4 regions of the Microbacterium sp. SORGH_AS_0505 genome follow, and region 4 is predicted to be linked to each of the others. Evidence: predicted binding sites of a transcription regulator. Region 4 holds the regulator's gene; each other region holds the start of a gene.

Region 1 (4,538 bases), 2.2 Mb from region 4:
GTCGCCTCGTCACCGACGAGCTCGAGCTTGGCGAACGCCTTTTCGCCGGCCTGGATGAGCGCGACGCCACCACCGGGGACGATGCCCTCCTCGACGGCTGCCTTCGCGTTGCGGACGGCGTCCTCGATGCGGTGCTTGCGCTCCTTGAGCTCGACCTCGGTCGCCGCACCGGCCTTGATGACGGCCACGCCACCAGCGAGCTTCGCGAGGCGCTCCTGGAGCTTCTCGCGGTCGTAGTCGCTGTCGGTGTTGTCGATCTCGCGGCGGATCTGGGTCACGCGACCCTCGATCTGCGATGCCTCGCCGGCACCCTCGACGATCGTGGTCTCGTCCTTGGTGATGATGACCTTGCGGGCACGGCCGAGCAGGTCGAGGGTGGCGTTCTCGAGCTTGAGACCGACCTCCTCGGTGATGACCTGGCCGCCGGTGAGGATCGCGATGTCCTGGAGCTGAGCCTTGCGACGGTCGCCGAAGCCGGGAGCCTTGACGGCAGCCGACTTGAAGATGCCGCGGATCTTGTTGAGCACGAGCGTCGCGAGAGCCTCACCCTCGACGTCCTCGGCGATGATCAGGAGCTCCTTGCCCTCCTGGATCACCTTGTCGACGACGGGGAGAAGGTCCTTGATGTTCGAGATCTTCTGGTTCGCGATGAGGATGTAGGGGTCCTCGAAGACGGCTTCCTGACGGTCGGCGTCGGTGACGAAGTAGGGGTTGATGTAGCCCTTGTCGAAGCGCATACCCTCGGTGAGCTCGAGCTCGGTGCCGAAGGTGTTGGACTCCTCGACGGTGACGACGCCTTCCTTGCCCACCTTGTCGATGGCCTCGGCGATCAGGGCGCCGATCTCGGGGTCGGCAGCCGAGATGGATGCCGTCGCCGCGATCTGGTCCTTGGTCTCGATCTCCTTCGCGCCGGCGAGCAGCTCGTCGGAGAGAGCCTTGACGGCCTTCTCGATGCCCTTCTTGAGCGAGATGGGGTCGGCGCCGGCTGCGACGTTGCGCAGACCTTCGCGCACGAGCGCCTGGGCGAGGACCGTGGCGGTCGTCGTGCCGTCACCGGCGACGTCGTCGGTCTTCTTGGCGACCTCCTTGACGAGCTCCGCGCCGATCTTCTCGTACGGGTCGTCGAGCTCGATCTCCTTGGCGATCGACACGCCGTCGTTCGTGATCGTGGGGGCGCCCCACTTCTTCTCGAGCACGACGTTGCGGCCGCGGGGGCCGAGCGTCACCTTGACGGCGTCGGCCAGGGTGTTGAGGCCGCGCTCGAGGCCGCGGCGGGCCTCCTCGTCGAAAGCGATGATCTTTGCCATAAGTGTGTCGTCCCTCCCGGACGTGAGGTTCAGTACCGTGCCCCCAGGGACTGGGAGCGGGATCGTTCTGGCACTCAGGATGAGTGAGTGCTAAATCATTCTGGCACTCGACCATAGCGAGTGCAAGCCGTGCGACACCGACTCGCGCTACCGTGACGACATCGCGCCGCGGGCCGCACGCACAGCCCGATCACCGCGTGGAGGAACGATGCCGACGATCGTCGGGGCCGCTTCATCGCGGGGATCAACGGCGTGCGAAACGCTGCACGAGGATATGCCGTCAACCGCGAGGAGATGCGACGCCTACCTGCGGTGGGACACCGCCGAGTGGCGCCACGGACTCGCCGGATGGCCGCACTTCGACGCCGTGTCCGCAGCGTTTCAGCAGGTCCGCGACGGAGCTGAATCCCGCCGAGGTGAGCGGAACGTTCCTCCGCCGGTACGAGAGCTGAGACTCGTCAGGCGACGACGCGGACGGACTCGGCCTGCGGGCCCTTCTGGCCGCTGCCGACGGTGAACTCGACGGCCTGCCCCTCCTCGAGGACGCGGAAGCCCGACATGTCGATGTTGGAGTAGTGGACGAAGACGTCCTGTCCGTCACCGAGGGTGATGAAGCCGAAGCCCTTCTCGGCGTTGAACCATTTGACGGTTCCCTGGGTCATGCGAATCTCCTGAAGCTGTGGGACATCGAAATGCTAGCCACGCGCCCAGGCCCGAATCCGCGGTTCCACGCTTTGTTGACACCCGTGCACCGAAGTGTTTACGACGGCGAAACACATCGCGTCGCGCGGGGCTCACTCCGAGCCGAAATCGAGCCCCACGACGATCACCAGCTGCGGTCGGCTGGTCCCGCCGGCATCCGTCGTCTCGGGCGGCGCCACCACCTGGTACGTGTCATCGAGGGAGACGTCCGCTCCACCGATGGCGTCCGCGAGCCCTCGGGCGGCGGCCTCGTCGGTCGCCGTACCGTAGTAGACCGTCGTCGTCGGGAAGTCGTTCGAGCTCGCGTTGCTCGCCTCGACGTCCGCGGCATCCCATCCTGCAGCGACGACGTCGTCGCGCACCTTGGCCCCGAGTCCGTTCTCCGCCGTCGCGTTCAGAACGAGCACCTGGTAGGAGGTGTCGACGCGGGGCGCGACGACAGCGGCCGTGCCGGTGGAGGCTGGCACCGGAGCGGCGTCGAACCGCCCGGTGGCGTACAGGGTGCCGAACACACCTGCGGCCACGATCGCCACCGTCGCGACGACGGACCACAGCACGATCACCCCCACGCGCAGGCGCGGCGCCTCGGCGCGATGCGCGCCCACGCGTGCGGAACCGGCGGGGAGGTCGTCGAAGCGATCCGTGGTGGCGGACCGGCCCTGCGAAGCGGAAGGATCCGTCGGGGCGGGCTGCTCAGGCTCGGTCGGGGAAGTCGGAGACGGCACCCGAGGATCCTACCGGGCCGAGGCCGGGAGGATTCCGGCGCGGCTGCGCCGCTCGCGCTCCTGCGCCGCCTGGAGCCGCCGGAGCCGGTGGACGAGCACCGGATCGTGGGCGACGGCATCCGCGGACTCGAGGATGCGACCGAGGAGCTGGTAGTACCGCGCGGGCGTCAGCGACAGCTCGGCCCGCACAGCCTCCTCCTTCGCACCCGAGTGACCGTGCCACCGCGCCTCGAAGTCGAGGATGTCGCGGTCACGGTCGGCGAGGGGCACTCCCCCACCGTACGACCGTCACCGGGCGACACCACGGAACATCCGGGCGGTTCGTCCGGTTGAATAGGACGAGGGAAGGAAGAAACACATGAGCTATCGCGTGGAGAAGACCGATGAGCAGTGGCGCGAGGAGCTGACGCCCGAGCAGTACGCCGTCCTGCGTCAGTCCGGAACGGAGCGCGCGTGGACCGGCGAACTCCTCGATGAGGATCGTGCCGGGTTCTACACCTGCGCCGCCTGCGGGTCGGAGCTGTTCCAGAGCGGCACGAAGTTCGACTCGCACTGCGGGTGGCCGAGCTTCTACGAGTCGGTCCGCCCCGAGGCGGTCGAGCTGATCGAGGACAACAGCCACGGCATGGTCCGCACCGAGGTGCGCTGCGCCAACTGCGGATCGCACCTGGGGCACGTGTTCCCCGACGGGTTCGGCACCCCGACCGGCGACCGGTACTGCATGAACTCGCTGTCGCTCTCGTTCACCCCGAAGGGTGACGAGGCCTGATCGACCGCGGCGATCAGCGCCGCACGCGCCAGAAGGCGGCGACGGACACCGACGCGAGGCCGATCACGACGGTGATCGCCTCGACGAGGAGTCCAGGACCGGCAGGCGCGGGCCAGAGGGCGTCGAGGGCCAGCGAGGCGACGAGCTGACCCGAGACGGCCGCCAGGCCGAACAGCAGCACCCCCGTCCGCGCCACGATCGCGGCGGACATCACGATGTAGGTGACGCCCAAGACGCCTCCGAGGTAGAGCCACGGCTCCCCCGGGGGCGTCGCGGGTGGTCCGCTGACGAGCGTGACGATGACGGCGAGCACCGTGAGGATGACGGTGCCGACGATGAAGTTGACGAGGGTCGCCGTCAAAGGCGTCCCGACGCGGGCTCGCAGCCGGCCGTTCGTGGCCTGCTGCCAGGCGAGTCCGACGCCGACGAACACGGGCAGGATCACCATCCAGACCGGAACGTCCGCCAGGCCGTCACCGGCGATCAACATGACGGCCACGGCGGCGAGCGCGAGCGCTCCCCCGACCAGCCGCGGCACCGTGACGGCGACGACCCCTCCCGGGCCGAAGCCGATCCGGTCGAACACGAGTCCGCCCACAGTCTGCCCGGCCACGATCCCGACGGTGAACAGCGAGACCCCCACGATCCCGACGGCGAAGCTCTGGGTCCCAACCGTGAATGCGCCGGCTGCGCCGCCCACCAGCATCCACCAGGGAATCGTGTGCTCCCGGATGCCGTGCGCCAGGGTGACGGCGCCGCGCCGCCCGGCGGGGGTCAATGCGCTGATGAGCGCGATCAGCACCAGTCCGCTCGCGAACGAGACGACGGCCGCTGCCATCGCGTGCTCGAGACGCACGCCGAGCTGCCCGTTGATGCGGGCCTGGACGGCGGTGAGGACACCGACGGACACCGCTGCGAGAAGGGCGGGAGCGACGGATGCCGGGGGTGAGGGACTCGCTGTCGTCACGCGGCCGGCTCAGCCGAACAGCGCGGCGGCTTCTTCATAGCGGTGCAGGGGCACCGTGTGCAGCGACC
Region 2 (4,538 bases), 720 kb from region 4:
CCGACCAGGCGCGACCCGTCGAACTCCGGGGTCGTGTGCCGGACGGCGATGAGCTTCGTGAGGTCGCGGTGGATGCGGCCGGCCGAGGTGGCGGCATCCGTCCGCTGCGCGTAGCGATCGCGCGGCTTCTGACCTCGGTGCGTCCATCGCGGGTCGTCACGACGCTCCGGATCGTCGCGGAACGTCGGGTCGTTCAGCTGCCCGACCTCGTCGCCCAGCCACAGCATGGGCAGGCCCGGCACGCTCAGCACGAACGCGTGCGCGAGGGCCACGCGAGCTTCGCCGAGCGGGTCGCCGGCCTCGACCCCGGCGAGCGACGCGGTCGTCCCGGCCACGCCGTCCGCCGTCGGCAGGCCGCGGCCGAACGACGAGCCGTCCGTGTAGCGAGCGGTGAGCTCGGCGGCATCCGTCCGCCACACCACGGCGTCCGCATCCCGCACGGCGGCGACGTCGATACTGCCGTCACGTGCCTCGAGCGCGCGTTGCAGGGGCGTGGCGTCGCCTGTGGCGAGTGCGTGCCAGAGCGGAGCTGAACCGGGGGATGCCGGGAGCACATCGACCCCCGGTGCACCGATCGCCAGCACGGGGGCGATGACGTCCACCGTGTCGCGATCCGGGATCAGGAAGAACTCGACACCGCGCCCGGCGAGGAAGAGAAGGTCGTCGACGAGCCCGGCGAGATCATCGCGAACGGGGACGTCTACCGCGAGCGAGATCCCCGACAGCCGAAGCCGGCCCGCCAGGTCGGAGAGGCGGTCGATCGATCCGAGGCCGGGGTCGCCGCGACGGAGGTCGATCGTGCCGTCCTCCCGGCGGGCGAACGGTGACTGGACGTGCAGCACGCTCACGCCGAGGTCGCGGAGCGCGGGGATCTCGTCTCGGAGCCCGGCGAGGTTGCCGGCGTACCTGTCGGCGTAGCAGGCGGCGCCGAGGGCGAACCGCGAACTCGTGCGCACGGGGTTCGCGGCGCGCTGCTCGCCGTGCACCTTGAGGTCGAGGGAGCGACCGTTCGCGGCGACGACCGCCGCCGTCACGAGGTCGACGAGATCGGCAGACGATCCGCGTCGGGCCAGCGCCGCGCGCAGCCCGGGGACGTGCTGGCGGACCCGCTCGGCCGCGGCGTCGTCGATGCGGACGCGCTCCGCGACAGCGGACAGCGTCGCCGCGAGGTCATCCTCGACGGCCCCGATGGTGCTCATGCGGTGGACCTCCCGCCCCCAGCGTAGAGGGCGGGCCCCCGCCGCTCAGTCGGCGCGCGCCACCGTGCGGTCGAGGAACGCGTGGATCGTCGCGTGCAACGCCGCGGTCGACGCCGCGTCGATGGCCCCGGAGTGACCGCCCTCGATGGGCTCGAGGTAGTGCACCTCGGCATCCGTCTCGTCCGCCAGCCGCGCCGCCATCTTGCGCGCCTGCACGGGGCCGACCCGGTCGTCGCTCGCGGCCGCGTAGATGAGGGATGCCGGGTACCGCCGCCCGGGCTCGATGAGGTGATACGGCGAGAAGGTCTTCACGAACTCCCACTCGGCCGGGTCGTCGGGGTCGCCGTATTCCGCGATCCAACTGGCACCGGCCGACAGTCGCGTGTACCGCCTCATGTCGAGGAGGGGCACGCCGCAGACGATCGCCCCGAAGTCGTCGGGGTACTGGGTCAGCATGTTGCCGACGAGCAGGCCGCCGTTGCTGCGGCCGTGGCAGGCGATGCGGTCGGGGGTCGAGACGCCGCGTGCGACGAGGTCGCGCGAGACGGCGGCGAAGTCCTCGTATGCGCGGTGGCGGTTCTCGCGCAGGGCGGCCAGGTGCCACTCGGGTCCGAACTCCCCGCCGCCGCGGATGTTCGCGACGACGTACACGCGTCCCTCCTCGAGCCAGGCGGGGCCGACGATCGTCGGATACTCCGGGGTGAGCGCGTGCTCAAACCCGCCGTAGCCGTTCATGAGGACGGGGAGAGTGCCGGAGCGCTCCCGCGGACCGACCTCGAAGTAGGGCACGCGCGTGCCGTCGGCCGACGTCGCCCAGTGCTGCTCCGCGACGAGTCCGGACGCGTCGAAGGTGGGGCGGCTGCGGTCGACGACGCGGGGCTCGGCGCCGGGGGCGATCACCAGGAGCGTCGGGGGAGTGAGGAAGCCGCGAGCGACCACCCACAGCTCGTCGTCCTCGTCGTCGTCGGCGGTGGCGACGCTCGCGCTGAAGAGGTCGGCGTCGCCGAGGCCCAGGTCGATGTCGACTCCGGTCAGCGTCTCGGGATCGAGCGACACGAGCCGGCTCTGCACGCGGTCGAGGATCGTCAGGACCAGGCGCGTGCGGGTCCATGTCCACGTTTCGAGCACCGCCGTGTCGCTCGGGGCGAAGGCGACGCGCAGGTTCGACCCGTCGCCCTCCGTGACGGTCTCGAGTGGACCGATGAGGAGGGTGCCCGACGGATGCGTCGTCTCGCCGATGCGCCACGGGGTCGTGGTCCGCACGGTGACGAGGTCGCCGTGAACATCGACGTTCGCGTCCTGCGGCACGGCGATCAGACGCGGCTCGCCGCTGTCCCAGACCCACGATTCGGAGTGGAAGAAGTCGTGCGCGATGACCACGATCGGCGTCGCCGTACCGCCGGTGCGGTCGACGTGCGCGAACACGCCGACGTCCGAGGCGACACCCGTCACGATGGGCGGCGCGTCCGCGAGCGACTCGCCCCGTCGCCAGGCGCGGGCGCTGATCGGATACCCCGAGTCGGTCACGCCGCCGCCGTGCAGTGCGGTGGCGACGAGCAGGGTGTCGCGGTCGACCCACGCGATCATCGTCTTCTCGGCGTCGAGGGCGAACGGGGTGTCGTCGACGAAACGACGTGCGTCGAGGTCGAACTCGCGCACGACGGTGGCGTCGCCGCCGTCGGGGCTCAGCCGCACGAGCGCCCGCCCGCTGCCCGCAGGTCCGTGAGCCGCGCCCGCGAACGCCCACGCCACGCCTTCCTCGCGGCCGAGCGCGTCGACGTCGAGCAGCACCTCCCAGGTCGGTTCGCCCGCTGCGAAGGCGGCGCGGGATGTCCGTCGCCACAGGCCGCGGGGGTTCGCGGCATCCCGCCACAGGTCGTACATGAGATCGCCGTGGCGGCTCGGGACGACGAGTCGATCGGGGTCCTGAAGGATGCCGGTCAGGCGGCGCTCGAGCGCGGTGCGGGTGTCGCCCGAGAAGGCCGCCTCGGTCTCGGCGGTCCGTTCGGCTGCCCAGGCGCGGGCCTCGGGTCCGTCGATCTCCTCCAGCCAGAGGAACGGGTCGGCGGGCTCGGGGGCGGTCTCGGAGGCGCTCATGTCGCCAGCCTAAGGCCGTCCTCGGCGCAGACGTTCGCCGTGCGAGAACCGTTGGCACTCGAGGGGTCAGAGTGCTAATCTGAACGTACTTGAGCCACAAGGGCTCAACTTTGAGACCACATCACCAAGGGAGAATCATGGCAACCTACGACCCGTTCCGTGACCTCGACCGCATCGCGTCGACCCTCTTCGACACGCGCCGCGGCCCGCGACGGATGCCGATGGACCTGTACCGCGACGGCGACCACTACGTCCTGAATGCCGACCTGCCGGGCATCGACCCGGGCTCGGTCGACATCGACGTCGACGGCCAGCTGCTTACCATCCGCGCCGAGCGCACGGTGGGCGCTGCCGACGGGGTGAAGTGGATCACGCGCGAGCGCGAGACCGCGAGCTTCCTGCGCCAGTTGAACCTCGGCCAGGGCATCGACACCGACGCCATCACCGCGACCTACAACAACGGCGTGCTGACCGTCACGATCCCGGTGAGCGAGAAGGCCAAGCCGCGCAAGGTCGAGGTCGTCGCTGAGGGGTCGGCCCCGACCATCGCGACCCACGAGAGCGAGCCGCAGCCGATCGACCAGTGATCGGCGGAGCGCTCCCGCTCTGACGAATCGCCCCGCATCCCGTGTCGGATGCGGGGCGATTCGTCTGCGGTCACACTCCGCGCAGACGCGCCGTCAGCTTCTCGAGCTGGGCGAGTTCGTCGTCGGTGAGCACCGACATCCGCTCGGCGATCGTTCGGCCATGAGCAGTGGCCATGCGGCGGAACGTCGCCGCGCCCTTCTCCGTGGCGCGCAGGATCGCGCCGCGACCGTCTTGGGGGTCCGGGCATTTGGCGACGAGACCCCGAGCTACCATCCGATCCACGAGGCGGGACACGCTGGGCTGGCTGATCAGCATGTTCGCGGTGACGTCGCGAAGTCGCGCCGTGTGCTCGTCGCATCGGGTCACGGTGAGGAGGACGTCGTACTCCGCGCTGGAGAGGTCGTCGTCGTCGAAGTCCTGTGAGATCTCGGCCAAAACCTCGTGCTGCGCGCGGAAGAGGCTCTCCCATGCCGCGATGGCGAGGCGTCGATCGGTCATGGCGTCCACTGTATCGTCGCGTGCCCGCACGACGAGCGCGGTTCGTCGCTTCGTGGTCACCCGGACGTCACGCGCCGTTCCCGCGTTCAGGAAAGCATTCTGGCTCACCCGATGGAAGCGAGGCGCGCCCGTGAGCGTGATGAGACAGACAAGACG
Region 3 (4,538 bases), 1.8 Mb from region 4:
GCCGCCCTCGCGGTGCTGCTCGCCGACCCGTTCGCCGACGTGCCCCGCTTCGCGGTCGTGACCGACGCGCGCCGCAAGGAGTTCGCGTTCACGGTCTACGGCGGGATCGACGACGACGGCCTGCCGGTGCGCATCACCGAGGCGACGCTCGTCAAGCGCGACGACATCGACGCGGCGCTCGCAGAGCACGGAGCCGAGCGGCGCGACACGACGGTCATCCCGGGCACGATGGTCGCCCTCGTCGCGGCGCGCGCCGTGGCCGCCGGCCGCGTCGAGGACCTCGGCGAGCCGCTGTACCTGCGCGCCCCCGACGTCACGATGCCCGGCCCGCGGAAGAAGGTCGGCCAGTGACCCTCCGCACCGCCACCGGCGACGACCTCGACGACATCATGCGCCTCGAGCGCGCCTCATTCCCGACCGACGCGTGGAGCGACGCGCTCATGGCCGGCGAGCTCGCCTCTCCCCACGGCCGCTACGTCGTCGACGTCGAGGCGGGTCGCCTCGTCGGCTACGGCGGTGTGCGGGCCGTGCAGGGCGCAGCGGATGCCGACATCCAGACCATCGCGATCGCCGCCGACGCGCGGGGTCACGGTCGAGGCCGCGCGCTCCTGCGCGAACTGCTGACGACCGCCCGCAGTCGCGGCGCCCGCGAGATGTTCCTCGAGGTCCGAGCCGACAACCCCGGCGCCACCGCGCTGTACCTGTCGGAGGGATTCGTCGAGGTCGGCCGCCGCCCCCGCTACTACCAGCCCGACGACGTCGACGCGGTCGTCATGCAGCTGAACCTCGTCGCCTGGGAGGCGCGCACGACGGCCGCCCCGACGGCCGAGAAGGGCTGGTGCTGACATGACGCGCGAACCCCTCGTGCTGGGTATCGAGACGAGCTGCGACGAGACCGGCATCGGCATCGTCCGCGGCCGCACCCTGCTGTCGAACACGATCGCGAGCTCGATGGACGAGCACGCCCGCTACGGCGGCGTCGTGCCCGAGGTCGCCGCCCGCGCGCACCTCGAGGCGCTGCAGCCTGCGATCGAGGCGGCGCTCGCCGAGGCGCAGGTCACCCTCGCCGACATCGACGCGGTCGCCGTCACGAGCGGCCCCGGCCTCGCCGGCGCCCTCATGGTCGGCGTCGGCGCCGCGAAGGCGCTCGCCGTCAGCATCGACAAGCCGCTCTACGCCGTGAACCACCTCGTCGGCCACATCGCCGCCGACATCCTCACCGGCGACGAGGTCGAGTACCCCACCGTCGCCCTGCTCGTCAGCGGCGGACACACCTCGCTCCTGCTCGTCCGCGACCTCGTCTCGGACGTCGAGCTCCTCGGCGAGACGATGGACGACGCCGCCGGCGAGGCCTTCGACAAGATCGCCCGCATCCTCGGCCTGCCGTATCCCGGCGGACCCGAGATCGACCGCGCCGCAGCATCCGGAGATCCGAACGCCATCCGGTTCCCGCGCGGCATGTCCCGCGCGTCCGACATGGCCGAGCATCGGTACGACTTCTCGTTCTCGGGTCTCAAGACCGCCGTCGCGCGGTGGGTCGAGCAGCACGAGGCGACGGGGGAACCCGTGTCGGTGCCGGACGTCGCGGCATCCTTCCGCGAAGCGGTCGTCGACGTCCTCGTCACCAAGGCCCTCGACGCCTGCGCCCGCCACGGAGTGCCGCGCCTGCTGCTGGGTGGCGGCGTCATCGCGAACAAGCGCCTGCGCGACGTCGCCCTCGAGCGCGCCGAGGCCGCTGGGGTCTCCGTCCGCATCCCGCCGCTCTCGCTCTGCACCGACAACGGCGCCATGATCGCCGCGCTCGCCTCGGAGCTCATCATGAGCGGCCGCCCCGCCTCGACCCTCGCCTTCGGTGCCGACTCCACCCTGCCGGTCACCACGATCCAGGTGGCGGCGTCGTCATGACCGACGAGCGGATGCCGCGCCCCACCGCTTCGACGCAGGGTCCCGCCTCCCCGTCTCAGGGGCCTGTGGTCGAGCCGGCGTCGGAGGACGTCGCGCCCGCACCGACCGACTCCGCCCTCCCCGGTGCCCACCGCGGCGGCTTCCGGCGCGAGCTGACGCAACCGCTCCCCGTCGCCCCGCCCCTGGCGGTGCACCCGGACCCGGCCGAGGACGCCTCGCCCGACGTGCGGTGGATCCCGCCGACGCCGGTGCTGCCGCGAAGTGCCGGATGGTCGGTGCTGTTCGGCGGGCTCGGCCTGATCCTCGCGTGCTTCGTCGGCTGGGGCTTCCCGGTCGGGGTGATCGGCGTCGTCCTCGCCGTCCTCGCGCTCCGCCGCCCGTGGGAGAAGCGCGAGACAGCTCTCTGGGGCCTGGGACTCAGCGTCGGGTCGCTCCTGTACAGCGCCGGCTGGCTGTGGTGGGCAGGGACCCAGGGCGCGCTCTTCGGCTGAGTCAGACCCGGTCGGCCAGAACCGCGACTCGCTTCGCCTTCGGACCCTCGCCGAGTCGCGTGAGGATGAGCGTCGCCGACGCGTCTCCGCGCAGCGTGAGCTTGCGGCGGAACTGCGCCGGATCGACATCCACGCCGCGCTTCTTGATCTCGACGGTGCCGATCCCGTTCGCCTGCAGGGCGGCGTTGATCGCCGGCACCTTCACCGGCAGGACCTCGCGCACGCGGAACGACTGCACGAACGGATTCGTCAGCGCGGCATCCGACGTCAGGTAGGCGATGCCGTCGGCGACCATGCCTGCGTGCAGGTCTCGCGCCACCTCGCCGATCAGGCGAGCGCGGATGACCGCGCCCTCCGGTTCGTGGAGGAACGCGCCGAGCTCGCGGACCGGCTCATCGGGGGAGTCGGCCGGGGCGGCGAGCTCCGCTGCCGAACCGCCGCGGATGACGAGAGCCGACCGCCGCACACCCTCGCGCCGCAGCGACCCCGACCAGAGCACGAGCTCGACGGTCGAGCCGTCGACGCTGATCCACTGCGCCTCCACCCCTTCGGGGATGAGGTCGCGGTCGAGTCCCGGTCCGAGCTTGATGCCCACCGGCATCCGCTCCGCCAGTGCGAAAGCCCACTCCAGCGACGGCGACCAGTCCTCCGGCCGGGTGCGCGAGGTCTCGGAGTGACCCGCGGTGCGGCGGGCCGGGTCGAGCCAGACGGCGTCCCAGCCGTCGAGGTCGGTCTCCTCGGCGAGGCCGCTCCGGATGGTGACCGCCTCGCCGAACGGTGCGAGGTTGTAAGCCGCCAGGGCTGCGGTGGTCTCATCCGCGTCGACGGCCAGGACGTCGAGCCCCAGGCCCGCCAGGCCGAGGGCATCGCCCCCGATGCCGCAGCCGAGGTCCGCGACGCGCTGCACCCCGGCATCCCGGAATCGCCCCGCGTGACGCGCGGCGACCTCGAGGCGTGTGGCCTGCTCGAGTCCCGCGCGGGTGAAGAGCATACGGTCCGCGAACGGGCCGAACTTCGCGGCGGCCCGCACCCGCAGGTGGGCCTGTCCGACGACGGCGGACACCAGGTCGGGGGAGTGGCCCGCGGCGCGCAGACGCGAGACGGCGGCGGCGACCTCGGTGGTGGATGCCAGGGGTCCGACCTCGTCGACCATGCGCAATCCCTGCGGTGTCAGGAGGGCGGTCAGCTCGGCCTGTTCCATCCGGCCAGCCTAGGCGCACCGGCATCCCGATCACTGTTGGCACTCGCGTTGCATGAGTGCCAGCCGCGCCCTAGACTTTCGTTAGCACTCTCGGTAAGCGAGTGCTGATGAGTCTTGAAGCAGGACCCCACCAGCAAGAAAGAGGTAGAACGTGTCGGTTTCCATCAAGCCGCTCGAAGACCGCATCGTCATCAAGCAGGTCGAGGCCGAGCAGACCACCGCAAGTGGCCTGGTCATCCCTGACACCGCCAAGGAGAAGCCCCAGGAGGGCGAGGTCGTGGCCGTGGGCCCCGGCCGCATCGACGACAACGGCAACCGCGTTCCGCTCGACGTCGCCGTCGGCGACCGCGTTCTGTACAGCAAGTACGGCGGCACCGAGGTCAAGTTCGGCGCCGACGAGTTCCTCGTGCTCTCGGCTCGCGACGTCCTCGCGGTCGTCGTCCGCTGACACGCAGCACCTTTCACAGGGCCCGGATGCTTCGGCATCCGGGCCCTGCGTCTTCCCCTGGCAGGATCCGCGCGAACGTCGGCAGTCACGGTGCTGACGGCGGTGTCATGACCGTCGTAGGCTCGTACTCATGACACCTGAGGATGCCGCCCGCGAGAAGTCCCTCGGCGGTGTCTTCGTCTTCTCGGCCTACGTTCTCTGGGGCTTCCTCCCGCTCTACTTCGTCAGCCTCGCCCCCACGACGCCGTGGGAGGTCGTCGGCTGGCGCATCGTGCTGAGCCTCGTCTTCTGCGTCGCGCTGATCGCCGTCACCCGCGGCTGGGGGCGGATGCGCGCCATCCTCCGGGACCGACGGCTCATGCTCTGGACGCTCGTCGCCGGCCTGCTCATCTACGTCAACTGGCAGGTGTTCCTCATCGGCACCCTGACCGGTCATGTCGTGGAGACGAGCCTCGGCTACTTCATCAACCCGATCGCCACCGTCCTCCTCGGC
Region 4 (4,538 bases):
TCCGCATCGATCTCTATGCGCGACAGGGCGACGGATGCCGTGGGTTCGAGCACCAGCATCCGCGCGTCCCGGGCACGTGCCGCCAGCTCCCGCGTGGTCACCGGCTGGTCGAGGTCGGCGAGCCAGGGCCGGTGGGCCTGCTTCGCCGCCTCCCGGGCGATGGTCTCCCAGCGCGCGACGCCCTTGGCGACCTTCGGGCCCTCCCACCGCGAGACCGAACGGGCGGCCTGCCACGGCGTGATCGCATCGACACCGAGCTCCGTCGCGGCCTGTACGGCGAGCTCGTCGCGGTCGCCCTTCGCGAGGGCCTGGACGAGGACGGTGCGCGGCGACGCCGGCGGCACCGACGTACGACCGGAGAGCTCCACCGAGACCTCCTTCGGGGCGGCCTCGGACACCGTCCCGCTCAGCCACACGCCGCGGCCGTCGCCGACCGTGACCGCCTCGCCCACGCGGATGCGGCGGACGGCCGCGGCGTGGTGGGCTTCGGCCCCCGTCAACCGGACGACATCGCCCGGACCGGCGGACCCGGCATCCTCGATCAGGAAGTGGAGGGCCACGATCAGCGCTTGAACTTGCCGCGGAGCTTGGAGAACAGGCCGGGGTGGAACTCCGCCAGGTGCGGCGGCGCCGGACGCATCCGCTTCGCGAGCTCCTGCACGAGAGCCCGGGACTTGGGGTCGAGGTGCGAGGGAGTGACGACCTGCACGCCGACGCGGAGGTCGCCGCGCTGGTCGCCGCGGAGAGGCGTGATCCCCCGGCCGCGGATCGTGAGCTCGTCGCCCGCCTGGACGCCGGAGCGGATGTCGAGGTCGACCGAGCCGTCGAGCGAGTCGATCGTGACGCTCGTGCCGAGGATCGCGTCGACCATCGAGACCTCGAGGGTCGCGAGCAGGTCGTCGCCGTCACGGCTGAATACGTCGTGCGGGGCGACGGTGACCTCGAGGTACAGGTCGCCGTTCGGACCGCCGGCGGGGCCGACCTCGCCCGAACCGGGGAGCTGGAGGCGCAGACCGGTCTCGACACCGGCGGGAATGTCGATCGACACGGTGCGGCGCGCGCGCACACGGCCCTGGCCCTGGCAGGTGGAGCACGGGTACGGGATGGTCGTGCCGTACCCCTGGCACGTGGTGCAGGGCTGGGAGGTGACGACGTTGCCGAGGAGGCTCCGGACCGTCCGCTGGATCTGGCCCGATCCGTGGCAGATGTCGCACGTGACCGGCTGGGTGCCCGGCTGGCAGCACGAGCCCTGGCAGGTCTCGCAGAGGACGGCGGTGTCGACCTCGATATCGCGGTGGACGCCGAAGACGACGTCGCCGAGGTCGAGGTCGACGCGGACGAGGGCATCCTGACCGCGCTCGCGACGGGACCGGGGCCGTCCCGCGCGGGTTCCGCCTCCGCCGCCCCCGAAGAAGCTCTCGAAGATGTCGCTGAAGCCGCCGAAGCCGGCACCGGCCCCGCCGAAGCCGTCGGCGTCGCCGCCCATGTCGTAGCGCTGGCGCTGATCGGGGTCGCTCAGCACGTCGTATGCGTGCGTCACGAGCTTGAACTGCTCGGACGCATCCTCTCCGGGGTTCACATCCGGGTGCAGCTGGCGCGCCAGACGCCGGTATGCCTTCTTGATCTCCTCGGGGCTCGCGTCACGCGCGACGCCCAGGACCTCGTAGTGGTCAGCCACAATCACCTCTCCGGCCCGCGGGCCGATTCGTTCAGCGCGACGTCTCGTCTTCTTCGAGCAATCGCGTCAGATAGTGCGCGACGGCGCGAACCGCCGCGAGATTCGTGGGGTAGTCCATCCGTGTGGGCCCGAGCACGCCGATGCGGGCGTGAGAACCCCCGGCGTCGTACTCGCCCGCGACGATGGATGCCTCGGACAGTCCGAACGGCTCGTTCTCGCGCCCGATGCTGGTCGCCAGTCCGCGATCGTCGGCGACCATCTCGCCCATCAGACGCAGAAGGGTCACCTGCTCCTCGATCGCCTCGAGGAGGGGATAGATGCTGCCGCGGAAATCCGACTCGCGTCGCGCGAGGGTCGCCGATCCTGCCATCACCATGCGGTCCTGACGGAACTCGTCGAGCTCCTCGCCGATCGCGCGCAGCACGATGCGGCGGTTCTCCTCCCGCGGGACAGCGGTGTTCTCCTCGAGGATGCGGGCGATCGCTGCAACGCCGTCCTTGACGCTCTTCCCGGTGAGGAGCGTCGCCATCGCGAGCTTGAGCTGCGACGCCTCGTCCGCCGACGGCTCGGTCGCGAGGAAGACGACGCGCTGCGAGACCCGGCCGGTATCGGTCACGACGATGAGGACGAGGCGCGTGCCGCCGAGGTGCACGACCTCGACGTGGGAGATGTTCGCCCGCGAGAAGGACGGGTACTGCACGATCGCAACCTGGCCCGTCAGCCGGGTGAGGGTGCGGACCGTCCGGACGAGCAGATCGTCGAGGTCACCGGTGTCCTCGAGGAAGGACCCGATCGCCGAGCGCTGCGCCGACGTGAGCGGACGGACGTCGGCGAGGTGGTCGACGAAGACGCGGTAGCCCTTGTCGGTGGGCACGCGGCCCGACGAGGTGTGCGGCGCGGTGATGAGTTCCTCGTCCTCGAGGAGCGCCATGTCGTTGCGGATGGTCGCAGCCGACACGCCGAACTGGTGACGGTCGACGATCGCCTTGCTGCCGACCGGCTCGCGCGTGTCGACGTAGTCCTGCACGATCGCACGCAACACCTGGAGACCGCGTTCCGAGACCATCACCCCTCCTCCGCTGGCACTCTCGTTCTGGGAGTGCCAATTCTATCGCGCGAGAAGCGATCTGCTCGGATCACGCGGTGAGCGCGCGGACGACGGCGTCGGCCAGGAGCCGCCCGCGCCTGGTGAGGACGACGCGCCCGCGGACGGCCTCAGCGCCGTCGACGAGTCCGTCGGCGATGAGGGATGCCACGTTCCGCCGCCCCGCGACGGTCGCCTCGTCGACCGCGACACCGTCGACGATGCGCGAGCGGAGCAGGATGACCTCGAGGCGGCGGGCCTCGGCATCCGGTCGCTCCCGTCCCGCCGCCGGGGACTCCCCCAGCGCCAGGCGCTGCGCGTACGCGGCGGGGTGCTTGACGTTCCACCAGCGCAGCCCGCCGACGTGGCTGTGGGCACCGGGGCCGTAGCCCCACCAGTCCTGACCCCGCCAGTACGACAGGTTGTGGCGGGAGCGCTGGGCGGGAGTCGTCGACCAGTTCGAGACCTCGTACCAGCCGTAACCGGCTGCCGCGAGCAGCTCGTCGGCGAGCTCGTACATGTCGGCCTGCAGATCGTCGTCGGGGGCGGGTACCTCGCCGCGGCGGATCTGGCGCTCGAGCTTCGTCCCGTCCTCCACGATGAGGGCGTACGCCGAGATGTGATCAGGTGCGAGCGCGATCGCCGTCTCGAGCGAGGTGCGCCAGTCCTCGAGCGACTCCCCCGGCGCGCCGTAGATGAGATCGAGGCTGACCGCGAGCCCGGCCTTCCGCGCCGCCGCGACGGCCGTCGCGATGTTCGCGGGGTCGTGCGTGCGGTCGAGTGCCGCGAGGACGTGCGGCACGGACGACTGCATCCCGATCGAGAACCGTGTGACGCCGGCAGCGGCAAGGGTCTGCGCGACCTCATCGGTCAGCGTGTCGGGGTTCGCCTCGACCGTGACCTCGGCGCCGTCCGCGAGACCGAAGGTTCCCCGGATGCCGTCGAGCATGCGCGCGAGGTCGCCCGGCGGAAGGAGCGTGGGGGTGCCACCCCCGAAGAAGACGGTGCGAGCCGGACGCAGGGGTCCCTGTGCCGCGAGGACCTCACGGGACAGCGCGATCTCGTGGAGCACCTCGTCGGCGTAGGTGTCCTGGCGTGCACCGCGCAGCTCGGTCGCGGTGTACGTGTTGAAGTCGCAGTATCCGCAGCGGACCCGGCAGAACGGCACGTGCAGGTACACGCCGAAGTCGACGTCGGGATCGACCGGGACGTCGTGCGGCAGCGCGCCGTCGGCGGGTGCGGGATCGCCGAGGGGAAGAGCAGAGCCCATCAGGAACCGGTGGCGTACATGGGCGACATCGCCTGCAGGTACCCCTGGAACAGCGCACGGCGACGCCGCTTCACGAGCGGACGCCACAGGCGGTAGAGGACGCCCGTCGGCTTGTCGAACGCGCGGACCGTGAACCAGACCTCGTCGTCGTCCCGCCACTCGAGCAGGAACGACTCCTCGCCGCTGACGACCGATCCGCCGACGGTGCCGAGCGAGAACCCGACCCGACGCGGCTCGTCGATGACCGAGATGACGCGGAGTTCGGCATCCGCCCTCATCCCCGCGACCCGGCCGTGGAGGTGCGCCGTCGTGCCGGCGCCCACGAACGGGGTGCCGTCGGCGTCGAAGCGCTGTTCATCGTCCAATCGGCTCGGCTGCACGGCGTTGCCCTCGGCGTCGAAGCCGACGCCCGAGTACATGGGGCCGGATGCCGGGCGCACGTCGACCACCTGCAGACCCGCCCCGCGCTGGGCACCCCACCCGAGGAGTTGCTCGGTCGAGGTGAC

The links. Region 4 encodes HrcA, which represses chaperone genes, less so after heat shock. Its sites were predicted from a motif close to TTNGCACTCGNNNNNNNCGAGTGCNAA; they were not measured.
Region 1: groL (chaperonin GroEL) is a predicted target of HrcA. The motif match lies at 1,375-1,401, and genes of this name have one in related genera.
Region 2: QE428_RS07635 (Hsp20/alpha crystallin family protein) is a predicted target of HrcA. The motif match lies at 3,348-3,374, and genes of this name have one in related genera.
Region 3: groES (co-chaperone GroES) is a predicted target of HrcA. The motif match lies at 3,634-3,660, and genes of this name have one in related genera.

What each region holds. Positions count from the first base shown of each region.
Region 1 is NZ_JAUTAT010000001.1:111,367-115,904, forward strand. It holds gene groL (chaperonin GroEL) at 1-1,307, opposite strand, end outside; gene QE428_RS00630 (cold-shock protein) at 1,766-1,969, opposite strand; gene QE428_RS00635 (LytR C-terminal domain-containing protein) at 2,102-2,734, opposite strand; gene QE428_RS00640 (DUF3263 domain-containing protein) at 2,744-3,004, opposite strand; gene msrB (peptide-methionine (R)-S-oxide reductase MsrB) at 3,093-3,503, shown strand; gene QE428_RS00650 (DMT family transporter) at 3,517-4,470, opposite strand; gene QE428_RS00655 (6-phosphofructokinase) at 4,480-4,538, opposite strand, start outside.
Region 2 is NZ_JAUTAT010000001.1:1,552,602-1,557,139, forward strand. It holds gene QE428_RS07625 (DUF3459 domain-containing protein) at 1-1,199, opposite strand, end outside; gene QE428_RS07630 (prolyl oligopeptidase family protein) at 1,245-3,296, opposite strand; gene QE428_RS07635 (Hsp20/alpha crystallin family protein) at 3,434-3,883, shown strand; gene QE428_RS07640 (MarR family winged helix-turn-helix transcriptional regulator) at 3,954-4,382, opposite strand.
Region 3 is NZ_JAUTAT010000001.1:500,875-505,412, reverse strand. It holds gene tsaB (tRNA (adenosine(37)-N6)-threonylcarbamoyltransferase complex dimerization subunit type 1 TsaB) at 1-351, shown strand, start outside; gene rimI (ribosomal protein S18-alanine N-acetyltransferase) at 348-845, shown strand; gene tsaD (tRNA (adenosine(37)-N6)-threonylcarbamoyltransferase complex transferase subunit TsaD) at 847-1,905, shown strand; gene QE428_RS02485 (hypothetical protein) at 1,902-2,396, shown strand; gene QE428_RS02480 (SAM-dependent methyltransferase) at 2,398-3,597, opposite strand; gene groES (co-chaperone GroES) at 3,749-4,045, shown strand; gene rarD (EamA family transporter RarD) at 4,176-4,538, shown strand, end outside.
Region 4 is NZ_JAUTAT010000001.1:2,271,830-2,276,367, reverse strand. It holds partial or broken gene QE428_RS11195 (16S rRNA (uracil(1498)-N(3))-methyltransferase) at 1-560, opposite strand, end outside; gene dnaJ (molecular chaperone DnaJ) at 563-1,678, opposite strand; gene hrcA (heat-inducible transcriptional repressor HrcA) at 1,710-2,744, opposite strand; gene hemW (radical SAM family heme chaperone HemW) at 2,815-4,032, opposite strand; gene QE428_RS11175 (DUF1990 family protein) at 4,032-4,538, opposite strand, start outside.